Regions from separate parts of the Paenibacillus sp. FSL H7-0323 genome, predicted to be linked through region 3. Evidence: riboswitches for the same ligand, from Rfam matches in the RefSeq annotation. Region 3 holds a riboswitch; each other region holds the start of a gene.

Evidence for each region. A riboswitch is a leader RNA that binds a small molecule or an ion and turns the genes downstream of it on or off. The one in region 3 is predicted to bind cyclic di-GMP.
Region 1: it holds a riboswitch for cyclic di-GMP, as region 3 does, so the genes downstream of both, MHH89_RS01895 (DUF6612 family protein) here and MHH89_RS25270 (transglutaminase-like domain-containing protein) in region 3, are expected to answer to the same signal.
Region 2: it holds a riboswitch for cyclic di-GMP, as region 3 does, so the genes downstream of both, MHH89_RS12425 (thiamine pyrophosphate-binding protein) here and MHH89_RS25270 (transglutaminase-like domain-containing protein) in region 3, are expected to answer to the same signal.

The regions. Positions count from the first base shown of each region.
Region 1 is NZ_JBBODB010000001.1:386,786-391,397, reverse strand. It holds gene MHH89_RS01905 (CapA family protein) at 1-50, shown strand, start outside; gene MHH89_RS01900 (NADH-dependent flavin oxidoreductase) at 129-1,232, opposite strand; gene MHH89_RS01895 (DUF6612 family protein) at 1,405-2,253, opposite strand; cyclic di-GMP riboswitch class I at 2,371-2,462, opposite strand; gene MHH89_RS01890 (RNA polymerase sigma factor) at 2,666-3,184, shown strand; gene MHH89_RS01885 (DUF4179 domain-containing protein) at 3,168-4,612, shown strand, end outside.
Region 2 is NZ_JBBODB010000001.1:2,712,672-2,717,283, reverse strand. It holds gene MHH89_RS12440 (ketoacyl-ACP synthase III) at 1-645, opposite strand, end outside; gene MHH89_RS12435 (hypothetical protein) at 700-1,050, opposite strand; gene MHH89_RS12430 (carboxymuconolactone decarboxylase family protein) at 1,256-1,624, opposite strand; gene MHH89_RS12425 (thiamine pyrophosphate-binding protein) at 1,635-3,275, opposite strand; cyclic di-GMP riboswitch class I at 3,431-3,527, opposite strand; gene MHH89_RS12420 (methyl-accepting chemotaxis protein) at 3,702-4,612, opposite strand, start outside.
Region 3 is NZ_JBBODB010000001.1:5,619,328-5,623,939, reverse strand. It holds rRNA gene MHH89_RS25275 (16S ribosomal RNA) at 1-1,398, opposite strand, end outside; gene MHH89_RS25270 (transglutaminase-like domain-containing protein) at 1,766-2,575, opposite strand; cyclic di-GMP riboswitch class I at 2,589-2,669, opposite strand; cyclic di-GMP riboswitch class I at 2,744-2,826, opposite strand; gene MHH89_RS25265 (class D sortase) at 2,940-3,605, opposite strand; gene MHH89_RS25260 (GtrA family protein) at 3,708-4,115, opposite strand; gene MHH89_RS25255 (glycosyltransferase family 2 protein) at 4,102-4,612, opposite strand, start outside.

The DNA.
Region 1 (4,612 bases), 5.2 Mb from region 3:
TCATGAATCGAATGTTGAAACATACGACAACAATCTTAAAGAGGGAATAGAGTCGTTACAGAAAAATAACGTTCCGCGGAATTTACCGCGGAACGTTATAGATTTAGACCTCAAAACTGTGTTTGGGTTTAGCGTAAACGATCAGGCATCATTAATTTAAGGAATTCTAGAATACCATTCTCTACTACAAGTTCTTCTCTATCTTGATCAGCAAGTACTCTTCTGATGAGATCTTCTTTACCCTCCAGCACTTTACTTGTCCAATGAGGATCAATGATAAGAGATCGTCCTACTGCTACTAATTCAGCATTTGTCAACGTGTCCTCTGCGTCCTGTTTGGTACGGATATCTCCTACCCCAATTAAAGGTACACGGCCATTGATTTTCTCATGTACATATTGCAGGATTGATTTTTCTTTAAAATCTTCTGATGCAGATACTTTCTTAAAATCCCCTAATGAAATATGCAGATAATCCAGCTTTTTATCAGCTAATTTATCAATAAGATAAAAGGTATCGGTGATTTTAATTCCAGGCTCTTCATATTCTTCTGGAGAAAAACGATACCCGACAATAAAATCCTTAACCTTTGAATTGTCAACGACAGCAATAACTGCATCCACTAATTGGTTAATGAAATTAAATCTTTTCTCTAAGCTTCCGCCCCATTGATCTTCACGACGGTTGGAGTGTGGAGAGAAGAATTGTTGGATTAAATATGTGTTTGCTCCATGAATTTCTACCCCGTCAAATCCAGCTTGAATAGCACGTTGAGTCGCTTTTTTAAAATCCTCAATTACACCGAAAATTTCATCTTCTGTTAATGCTCTTGGAATTTCTGCATTCGGGCGTTCGGCAGCAATGGCGCTGGAGGAAACGGGTTGTACGCCACGCAATATTTTTGAATCTGTCATTCTTCCTGCATGGAATAGCTGTAAAATAGCCTTTGTTCCATTTCGTTTAATAGTAGATGCTAATCGGCTGAGGCTAGGAATAAATTCATCGGAGGAAACACTAAGTTCACCTTCCCATCCTTTTCCACCCTCTTGTACATTTGCTGCCGCAGTGATGACCGCACCTACTTCGCCCGTTCTTAGCGAATAGTATTTCAATTCATCTTGTGTTACTACACCGTCATAAAAGCTCATTCGCGTGGTCATTGGAGCCATAACCACTCGGTTTTTTAATGTCAGCCCTCTGCGAAAAGTTAATGCTGTGTCTAGTGCTATCATCTTTTTCCCAACTTTCATTAAATTATATTTAGATAAATTATTATATACATGCGCATACATATAAATTACAGCAATGATTTATTCTTGTCAACTAATAAAGAACTGCTGTTGGATACAACAAAAAGCGCTGTTCATTGGAACAGCGCTTTTTGCTCGATATGAATGGTCCTTATTATTCTAGTTCGGCCGGTTTTACAATGGCTGCACCTTTATTATTTTTGGAATATTTAGCTTCGATTTTCGTGGTGTATGTATCTTTGGCTCCATCACTTACCAGTACATAACTCAGATCGACTGTCAGCTTTTCCGTTTGCCAGGTCTTAGTATTGACGAATAATTTCCACGTTACGCTTTTGGGTTGAACTGTCTCTCCATCCCAAAGGTTCTCCTGGTCATAGAGTTTGATTATCCCCTTAGCTGCTGTCGGATCGGTTACCGTGAATTGTAAGACTGTTTGTGCGCCAGCAGTGCTGACTTTCATGGATTTTTTATAACTTTTGACCGAATCAAGCATGGAAACAGGATCGTATTGGCCTTTAGAGTAAAAGGCATCCCATTCCGTTTTCTCCAGTCCAAGCCAATATTGTGCATCAGGATCGATTGGCTCCCCGTCATCGTCGTAACCTTCATCTTCAGATTCATCGATCAGTTCACTTCCGTCTACAAGATAGTAAAACTCCTTGTCATTGGCATATAGACTGTACGATGTTTCTAAAAGACTACTAGCGACAGTGCCTGCTGCGGCAAAATTCGGCAGACGGTTGATATCCAGCTTCAGAGTGTTGGTGTTGCTGATACGCACCCCGCCGCTTTGAATATCCTGTTTTTTGGTCACATCCAGATGGAAATTCTTTATTGCTTTGGAGGCTGCCGTTACTTTGCTGATCATCTGATCCGCGGTTACTACTGTTGAGGTAGCTGCAGACACTACTCCTGGATTAGACATCCATCCGATCGTTCCGGACAGCAATAAAGCACCTACTGCCAAACTAGTACCTATTGTTTTGAAAAAACTGTTCATGTACTTCCCCTTTCGGCCCCTTGCGATAATGTAACGCCGTATAGGTCGAAATAATAAAAGAGCTCAAAATAGACTACATATTCTTAGAGCTATCCTTTATGCTTCATAAGACATCCCTATGGCGGCCTGGCGATCATTTCCTTCTGTCGAAAGGTTTTAGACCCATGGCTTTGTGTCATCATCTTTCGATGATTTTACCTTTAACGCGGACATTCAATTAGTTTTAATAGATTACGGACGCATGTCCCACCGCTAATTTTATCATGGTTATAATTACCTGTAAACGACTTATCTTCCATTCGAATTCGCTATGATACTCAGAAGAAATACTACAATCAAAATGAAAAATGAACGATTACATACGCTTATAAGTCTTATTAATGAGAACAGCAAAGACAGGGGGTGCAGCAAAATGAGTGACCGGGAAATTTTCGAGCTCTATAAAGAACAAGTATATTATTTTTGTTACTACTTAATGAAAAATCAGGCAGATGCGGAGGATATTACCCAAGAGGTATTTGTAAAAGTTATCTTAGCGGATAAGTCGAAGGTAAGAAACTTGAAAGCTTGGATTTTACGAATTGCTTCGAATGAGTGCAACAGTGTGATCAAAAGGCGTAAGACGGGGTGGATGAAAGAAGTACGTAATTATTTATTATCCAGGTCTGAGGAATCAAACCCTGTAGAAAAACGTTTGGATCGACAGGAAACTAAAAAAGAATTACAAGGGTTATACAGTCAGCTTCCTGACAAAATCAGAATGGTAGTAGTCCTTCGTTTTATAAACGAATTGACTGTACCCGAGATCTCTAAAGTTATGAGCATACCCGAAGGAACTGTAAAATCCAGACTGAACAAGGGACTTAAAATACTAAATAGAATGGGTGGAACCCAACTAAAGGAGCTGAATAGTAATGAGTCTCTATATTGAAAAAGATAAACATATTCCCCGACCGGATTATGATTTGATGTGGACTGCCATAGAACAAGAAGCTTATAAACGTCAAAGAAATCTGCATGCCTCCCAGAATACTCCTAGGTCTAATAAAAAGGTTATTCCTATCAGTATTGTCTTCTCTTGCCTCTTACTTGTAGCCATTCCTGTATTCGCTAGTATGACGATTAATTGGGATAAAATTGGTGGTCGAAGTGTGAGCAATGCATTAAATAACGGCATCGGTCAACAGTATAATCTTCAAACTTCCAGTTCAGGAGTAACAATGAATTTGAACGGTGTTGTAACTGATGGAGAAAAAATGAAAATGCTGTTATCACTTGATACTAAATCTGATCTATCCAAATATACTGGATTTGCTACAGAGGAAAACATCATGACTAGTGAATCCGGTGCCAAGGCAAAGGTATACGGTTATTTAGAATACGATCCTGAAAGCCAGAAACTCATTGGAGTATATGAGACACCCGATACATTAAAGGATGATAAAAAGGACTACAGGTTTGAAGCACGGAATCTCATTTTTTACAGTGATCGGAATATTCCCTTACAATCTAATCATCAAGCAGGGGATACTATCAATACTGGAGTTAAGCAATATCCAAGCATTCAAATCGAATCCGTTCGATATGTTTCCAATCAAACCATTATCCGTTACAAAGTCGCTGCATCACCATCTGACTTAGGACGGGGTAACCCACATTTGGTAGTTAGTACTGGTAGTCAAGAGAATGAAGCAATTCCAACCATCATGCCTAACGAAGGATCGGATTTATTTATTGAACAGGTTTTCAATATAACTGAATCAGATTGGAAGGAAGCTAGTCTTCATTTTAGTTACATTGAAGAAGCGAAACGATTTTCAGGTACGTGGAAGTTCGATTTTAAAGCAGATGGACAAAAAGCAAGTGAGGCGATTTACACTAAGAAACTGTATAACAGTCCTGAATTTCAAGAAAAGACCGGCATAACCTTAGATCAGCTAGTGGTTACCCCTTTAGATATCCAAATTCTAATAGATGAAAATGATTCGCTTAAAAAAGGAATTGTCCACTATAATACCGCTCAGTTGGTTATAGGTGATCAAACAATCACTGGGGGTTGGAATTTGAAAGGAGATCATTCCGAAAGCTACCAGCATTTATTTCAATTCGAATCTCCGGAATGGTATAACGACTGGTCCGATGTTCCAATGAAACTTATATTAAAGGATGCTGTCATTGAGAAACGTGATACTACTAAGAATTGGATCACTATAAACAAACCTAAAGAAGAAAAGCAGTTCACTTCACTTGATGTCGATGGGTTAAAAATTGAATTCACTTACTATACTGAGGGCGAAAATTTGATTGTCGAATCAACATCCAAATCTTCTGGCTTCAAAAGCGTTAACCAAACTACGTT
Region 2 (4,612 bases), 2.9 Mb from region 3:
TCCAGCCGCTACACCTTGTTTACCCAGTTTAGCCAGGCCTGCGCACGGGAACTTGGAATTATCGCAAACACAAGGATCCGTTTGGTAGATAGAGTCAATGAAACCGACCACATCCTCAGCTTGTTCAAGAATGACTGCCGCCGCTGCATCACCGAAGTTAGCGTAATAGACTGGATCATTCTTATCGGTATGAGGGGTTACATAATCGGAGCCGATGACCAACGCTCGTTTAATCCTAGGATTCGCTTGCATCTGACGGCTAACCTGTTCCACAGAAGCCGTCATACCCGCACAATTAGCATTACTGTCAATGCAGATCGTATGGGATGCGCCTTTGATCAAACGGTGAATCATTAATGAGTTGGTAGGAAAGATATACTCAGGAGTTTGACTTGCATAGGCAATAAGGTCGATATCGGCACCTGTGAGACCACTTTTCTCCAGAACATTCCTGGCAGCCTCAAAAGCCATCGTAAGGGAATTCTCATCCGCATCCTTAATACTATACCGTGTAATACGACCTAATGCGGATAATAGACCTCGAATATCAATGCCTTTTTCGTCAAAATGCTTAATGAAAAAGTCGTTACCAACTATATTGCTGGGATGATAGATATCAATGCCTTTAATACGAATTCCGGTCATAATACGCCTCCAGGAAAGCAGTAAAATGTGGCCTACATATTAAGATTAAAAGATCTAGACTGTAACCGCAGAAATGATCTCGATGTTATCGAGTCCAGCTTTACGGCCAAGACGGGAAAGCTGCATTTTGAGGATCGGGTTATTTTCAAGCGTTAGATTTACTTTTACAAATCCATCATTCTTAAACATTACAAAGCAGCTTTCTAAAAGAGGTACAACATCTGGTGCAGTTACATTTAGCTTTCTGCAGTCGATTTTTAGTTCATAGTCAGCTGGAGTAATTGGATTGATAGTTTGTTGATAAGCTTGAATAGATTTTAGACCATCTTCTTCAGAAAATGTTCCATCTAACTCAATGTTAATAACCTTGTTTGTAGTGTCTGTCTTCAAAACGAAACTTCCCATGCCTAAATCTCTCCCATAGATTGAATTTGTCCAAAACAGTTCGACTGCAATATCCAGCCATGTATATCCATTTAGCTGTTTTATAAAAGTCAAAATTCGACACTATACAGCAAGTAATGGGATATTCCGACTCTATTATAGGCATATTTTTCAAGTGTATGCAATAATAAAGTCGAATTTTGTATATTGTTGTCGAACTGTTGGGTTATTGGATTTCTTCTATGGTTGCAAGCAGGATATTAAAAGCTGTGATGATTCTAGGTGCCCCTATAACGGGTACTAAGTGTAATAGAATACCTTTAAGCTGTTCTACGGTAACTCCAACACGAAGGGCCATGACATAATGAACGCCCAACTGTTCGAATTGACCCATTGAAATTAAAGATGAAATGACTGCGATTTCCTTCCAGTCAGGGGCTATAGTATTACGTTGAAAAATATCGCCATAGGCATTCCCCATAATAAATTCAGCCAAGTCAGGGAAGTGGTCTTTAATTGGAGCTAGTGCTTTTGCGCCATAGTCTCCTGATAGATTCGTGAAGTGGTTGAGACCACTGTTGATATTTTCCTTCATGGTTAGCCTCCTAGTTTAGGTTCAAAGTACGGTGTGCAGTCGGAGGGACTTCATCACGGTCTGTTAGTAGTTCAATAACGGCAACATGGTTTAGAGCTACCGCATCTTTAATTGCAGCTGTGAATTCATCCGCAGTCTCACATTTGTAGCCTTTAGCACCTAGAGATTCAGCGAATTTCACGGCGTCCATTGGTACTTCATATAGAGTTCCATCGATACGACCTGTGGTTTTCTCCATACCCTTAAGAGCCATATCTAGTTGCTTATTATTGACCACGATAAAGATGACAGGGATATCTTTGCAGACAGCGGTGTTAATCTCAGCGCCGAGCATCATGAAACAACCATCACCTGTAATGCAGAGGACAGTTTCTTCAGGAGCTGCAACTTTTGCACCAATAGCCATGCCGATCGAATTACCCATGCAAGCAAAATACGCATCAAAAACAAAGCTGCCCGGTTTCTTAACCTTGTACCATTTTGCAGCGTGGAATCCATGACTTCCATCATCAACGAAAATTGAATTATTATAAGGGATCAAATCACTTAAAGTGCTCATTACCGAAGCAAGGGAAAGATTCTTGAGGGTTGGAAGCTCTTCTGAATAATCCGCATCGGCCAAAGCCTCACGTTTGGTGATTGTGCTTGGGTCAATATGATTTAGGCAGTGCACCAAATTATCGCGCAGGTCCCCAGTGACCGGTATCGTTTTGGACAATAGTATTTTTCCGACAAAGGTTGGATCAATATCAAATTGAATTAAAGTTGCTGGATGATTCTCCCGTTTAAGATTACAGATGGTCATATCACTTAAACGTGATCCAAGCACTATAAATAAATCGCTTTTATTCAATAAATCGTCCCCGTGGGTCGAACCGCCAACGCCAATAGGACCATGATAGAGTGGGTGATCCCAGACTATAGCCCCTTTTCCACCTGGAGATGTTACTACAGGAATATTAAAAGTTTCTGCGAGTTGAACAAGCTCTTTATGTGCTCCGGAGCGGTTAATTCCTTTACCCGCAATAATCAAAGGATTCTTAGCAGCTTGAATAGCATCGATGACTCTATCGATATTAGCTTGACTAATTAGAGATTCTCTTTCTGGGATTACTATATTGCATTCTTCCAATACTTCAGTTTGTACATCAAAAGGAATACAAAGATGAACAGGACCCCGTTTGGTCAGGGCCACAGAAATCGCATGATTAAAAATAGTACCAAAGTGATCCCCACGTTCAACCAATTTACTGAACAAGGTGGCAGGTCTGAACATATCAGCTAAATCAGCCAGAAAAGAGGTGGAGTCCTGACATTGAGGAATTCCAAGCTCTGTAATGGATTGGTGGCCGGTAATAAATAGGACAGGTAGGTTGTTAGCTTTCGCATGTGCTGCTGCTGTAAGCAGGTTAGTTCCCCCAGGACCCGAAGTACCAAATGCTACGCCTAGGTTACCCGTTTTCAGCGCATACCCTGCTGCTTCGAATCCGGAGCTTGCTTCATGTCTGCCGGGAATAAATTCAATACCGTAATCCACCATCTTTAGAACTATTGGACAAATGGATTTGCCAATGATCCCAAAAGAATGGGTGACTCCAAGGTTACGTAGTGCTTCCGCCATGTAATCTGCGACTGTCTTCAAAAGAAACACCTCACAAGTTTTTTGATATATATTAGTTATTAATCTACCGAATAGATACGATAGATCAATATACTCAAAAAGTAAAAACCTGTGCTCTATAGTAAGCACAGGTTGGTGGCATAAGGCACCGCTAAGACTGAACAATAGTTCAGCCGTCCTGGTTCCTCTGCAACCTGGCAATCATGGCCTCAAACGAAAAAATGAGGCTGTAGATCCATGGTTTTGCGTCATCCTCTTTCGAGGATTTTGCCAATATTAATTTATAGTTGATAAGAATAATTTTCCTTTACAATATATTCCTCATTAATTTTTGTCAACATAATCCGCTAAAAAAACTCGAAATTTGACGAAAGTCTTGTCCAAGAGATGAAGTTTTGCCTCGCGAAAAAAACTGCCACCTAAGACTCAGCTTAGGTGGCAGTTGATAGTTTTGAACTAGAATTTAAAGATATGAATGGTTTTTTGCAGATTAAATACGGCCTGGGTCATTTTTTCCGTTTCTTCTGCAACAGACTGCAGGGCATTAATCTGTTCATTCATAGCCGCCGATACCTCTTCCGTGCCAGCAGCAGTTTCTTCGGTGATTGCTGAGATATTCTCAATTGCACTGGAAATTTTCAAGGCACTTTCTAGCATAAGATCACTCTCCGCAGAGAATGAAGAGATTTGCTCGGTAATGTACTGCACGCTTTGTACAATTTGTGCGAAAATATGGGCAGATTGAGTGATCATTTCATTCTGAACCTGCACAACCTCTTCATTGATGGCAATATTATCGATGGCTTGTTTAATATCTGACTCAATGCTGCGGACCAAGCCGAATACTTCTTTTGTGGATGCCGTAGATTCTTCAGCAAGCTTGCGAACCTCTTGAGCTACAACGGCAAAACCCCGACCATGCTCTCCGGCACGAGCAGCTTCGATGGAGGCATTCAGTGACAGCAGGTTGGTCTGCTCAGCGATCTCTGTGATGGTCTTGGTGATCATCGTAATCCCGCGGGCATTTTGTGAGAGAGCTTCAATAGTATCAGCCACTTTTTGTGTAGCCTCTATGTTTTTACGCATGCCTTCAGCCTGTGTATCTACGGATTGGCGCCCTTGCTCAACAAGTTCTAAGGTATGTATTGAACGTCTGTTCATTTCTTTGGTGGAGTTCGTATAATTGGATACTTTGGTCTCAATGTCTTTAATGGATTCTGTCATATCAGCGATATCCGTAGATATTTCATTTGCACCAAGAGCGAGCTCAGTAGAAGAAGAGGCTACTTGTGCCATGACAATCTTCAGGTTCTGGTTCTTATCTTCGATTCCGCGGCTTGCATCCATAACTTGACGGGTGATCTGCG
Region 3 (4,612 bases):
GGGAACGTATTCACCGCGGCATGCTGATCCGCGATTACTAGCAATTCCGACTTCATGCAGGCGAGTTGCAGCCTGCAATCCGAACTGAGACCGGCTTTGATGGGATTGGCTCCACCTCGCGGCTTCGCTTCCCGTTGTACCTACCATTGTAGTACGTGTGTAGCCCAGGTCATAAGGGGCATGATGATTTGACGTCATCCCCACCTTCCTCCGGTTTGTCATAAGCAGTCACTCTAGAGTGCCCAGCATTACCTGCTGGCAACTAAAGTTAAGGGTTGCGCTCGTTGCGGGACTTAACCCAACATCTCACGACACGAGCTGACGACAACCATGCACCACCTGTCTCCTCTGTCCCGAAGGCCGCCACTATCTCTAATGGATTCAGAGGGATGTCAAGACCTGGTAAGGTTCTTCGCGTTGCTTCGAATTAAACCACATACTCCACTGCTTGTGCGGGTCCCCGTCAATTCCTTTGAGTTTCAGTCTTGCGACCGTACTCCCCAGGCGGAGTGCTTACTGTGTTAACTTCGGCACCAAGGGTATCGAAACCCCTAACACCTAGCACTCATCGTTTACGGCGTGGACTACCAGGGTATCTAATCCTGTTTGCTCCCCACGCTTTCGCGCCTCAGCGTCAGTTACAGCCCAGAAAGTCGCCTTCGCCACTGGTGTTCCTCCACATATCTACGCATTTCACCGCTACACGTGGAATTCCACTTTCCTCTTCTGTACTCAAGCCACCCAGTTTCCAGTGCGACCTCAGGTTGAGCCCAAGGTTTAAACACCAGACTTAAATAGCCGCCTGCGCGCGCTTTACGCCCAATAATTCCGGACAACGCTTGCCCCCTACGTATTACCGCGGCTGCTGGCACGTAGTTAGCCGGGGCTTTCTTCTCAGGTACCGTCACTCCGGTAGCAGTTACTCTACCGGACGTTCTTCCCTGGCAACAGAGCTTTACGATCCGAAAACCTTCATCACTCACGCGGCGTTGCTCCGTCAGGCTTTCGCCCATTGCGGAAGATTCCCTACTGCTGCCTCCCGTAGGAGTCTGGGCCGTGTCTCAGTCCCAGTGTGGCCGTTCACCCTCTCAGGTCGGCTACGCATCGTCGCCTTGGTGGGCCGTTACCCCACCAACTAGCTAATGCGCCGCAGGCCCATCCCTCAGTGACAGATTGCTCCGTCTTTCATTCTTCTCTCAGGAGAAAAAAGAAATTATCCGGTATTAGCTACCGTTTCCGGTAGTTATCCCAGTCTGAAGGGCAGGTTGCCTACGTGTTACTCACCCGTCCGCCGCTAAGTTGTTTTGAAAGCAAGCTTTCAAAACAACTCCGCTCGACTTGCATGTATTAGGCACGCCGCCAGCGTTCGTCCTGAGCCAGGATCAAACTCTCCAATTAGTATTGAAAAGAGCGATATGCTCATTTTGAAACATCTGACGAGAAAATTAATTCTCTAATTTTGGATTTCACTTACGTGATTTCCCACTCACTCGTTGTTCAGTTTTCAAAGATCAAGTTCTCGTTGGCGCCGTTTAATGTCTCAGCAGCAACTCTTATAATATATCATGTTGTTTTCAGAAATGCAAGCTTTATTTTTCGAAGCTTTTTATCAGCCTCGTCTATATCGCCTGTACGCTGTCTAACAACGCTTACCTATAATACCCCAACTATTAATAGAAAAGCAACCCCTAATATAAAAATAAACAACTAGCTTAATAATTAAGCTAGTTGTTTATTTAATAGAGTTATGTTTCTAGCGACGAACTTAATAGTATTTTGCCGCAGTATATTTGCTTGAGGCTTTAATTAAATCGGTTTTCTTATCACTCTTTGCAAGTCCTGCATCCACTGTAGTATCAATGGTAACCCACTTCCCATTAAGCAACACTTCGTTCCATGCATGATATTGCGTAACGTAGCTTGTATTCCCCATTACCAACTTAGCAGGAACATCTACACTCCGCAGCATTGCGGCAAAAAGAGAAGCGTAATCATAGCAAATCCCTTTTTTAGTAGTCAATGTCTTATCGATGCTTGGAATATAATCAGTAGTTACACTATTAGCAAGAGAGTAATCATATTGTACATTCGCAACTACATAGTTATAGATCGCTTTAACTTTCTCTTCGTCTGTTGTTTTGCCTTGTACTAATTGTTTAGCTTTGACAATCGCTTTATCAGAAGAACTCCATTTCACATTCTGTACGGAGCCCAAATATACGGAATTCGAGTCACTCATGGTTACGTCTACTACTTCGGAATATAATGCTTTGTATTTATTACCGGTTGTGTTCTCCAGAACAGAAACCTTATAAGTCCCATTTCCTTGTTGCAAAGGGAAGTCCTCAGCTTGTCCAGAAGCATACAAGTTATATGTATAGCTGCTGTTATCTTTGGTGATCATGAGTTTGATTCTTTTATCTTTCGGAATATCATAGTTAATACCAATAACACCTTGAGCCACTTTGGATGTAATCAACCAGCTGGCATCTGCACTTGCAGCTTGAGCTGTACTTACCGGAACTGAAGTCATTAGGACGAACAACGCCACCAGCATAAAATAAACCTTTTTCACGGATAAAACTCCTTTCGGTAGCTGGCTGCCATCCTTTCGGGAAGGCCCTTTAGCTTTGCGTCCCTACCTTTCGATAGGTTTGCCGTTATCGTATAAGCTCTATCTGTTCTAGCTTTACTAGATATAATTGATAGAATCCATTTGAAACAAACAAAAAAAGCCTCTTCATTCGGTAGCTGGCTGCCATCCTTTCGGGAAAAGGCCCTTTAGCTTTGCGTCCCTACCTTTCGGAAGGTTTGCCGTTATCGTGTTTAGCTTTCATAGTATAATACTATCATATTTATAATTGTGAACAAGACCTAATTTACTAGATTACCCATTATTTTATAAATATCTCCCGGTATTTGTGTTTTCTTGTCATTCACTATTCTCCTTTTGTTAATTTGGCATGAACAATCAGACGATGCGTTGGATTCACTAGCGGATCACATGTAATCAGAGTAAGAATCTTATCCTTGTCATTCCCGTCAAGAACGGAGACATCACTCGGATCTACAACAGAAATATCGTATACCTCATAGTTAAACACCTGATCACTAGTCTTTACCGTGATAACATCCCCCACAACAACCTCATTCAATCTGTTAAACAAACGACCCGTAGTTCGAGCCCGATGCGCCGCGATTGCAGCATTCCCGATCTCTCCAAGGGGTGCCGTTTCTTTCATATGGGCTGCAGCATGTTTCATATTAGCTTTTGTAGCCCCTTCTAATACAGGCAGCTTCAAATCAATCTTATCGATTTCAATTAGTGCGATTACTTTGCCACCGACTTCAATCTCCGGTTCAGGCTTTTCTGTCTCTTGGAGTTGGGGCTGTGCCTGGGCATCCAGAACCGATTCCTCTGCTAACAGCTGAGTAACTTCAGCATACCTGCTCCTCAGATCTGACTGGGGAGTACTATCGGCAGTGCTTAGTTCAGCCGTTTCTAATAACTTCTCCTGCTGCCTGTCGTTGTACCATTCGTTAGCTGTCGGATATAACATAATAAGTATCCCAGCCAGTATGAGTAGATAGGAGAATTTACGCAATGTTATTCACCTCCGTATATTGTTTCTATGGTTATATACAAATCAAGCAGAAACAGCTACTTGCCTTTAAGCATAGCAACTCCTTCTGCCTGAAATTAATGTTTAAAATACCCATTTACGACTTCCAAAGAAATTGATGATCACCGTGATAAAGGTAACCAGCACCTTCGAGATCAAGACTTGAATACCTAGTTTGTCTGTCAACAGATGCATTAGCAGCAGTGATATTCCGAGCACTACCAGATTCAGCACGATAAACTTGACCAGCTGCACGCGGTCGAAGCCTTCTTTATTCCCCCGGTTGCGATCACGAAAGGTTACTTTTTTATTCAAAATAAAGCTATTCGCCGTGCCTGCACTATAGGAGATCACCTGCGCCAATGCGTATACCATCCCTAGTGAATTCAACAATGTAAAAATCACAAAATCAATAAGCGTATTGAGCAAACCTACGGCATTAAATTTGAGGAACTGTATGAATGCAGCGCGCAAGTTCTTATCTGACATCATTGTGGTCCTTCCGGCGGTCCAGTTGTTCTTCGTTCTGGTAGCCTTTAGTCTCACTAACAATATATAGCGGTCTATCTTTAGACTCGTCATAAATCCGTCCGATATACTCCCCAATCACACCCAACAGCATCAGAACAATACCGTTAAAGAGCAGATTGACACCTACAATGGAAGCCCAGCCCGGAACCGTCCAGGAGGTGAAAAATATCCTTTGGAACAAGACGAAAAATAAATAGAGAAAGCTAGAAAATGAAAGAAAGAATCCAATATACGTAGCAATCTTAAGCGGCTTATGTGAAAAAGAGGTGATGCCATCTAACGCAAAACGAATCATTTTCTTCAGCGGATATTTGGTTTCTCCAGCAAAACGTTCTTCCCTTTCATATTCCACCATAGTCTGCTTGAAGCCAACCCAGCTCACCAAACCTCTGACATAGCGGTTCTTTTCTTTAAGTCCCCGCAGGACATCACATACCTTACGGTCAATAAGACGGAAA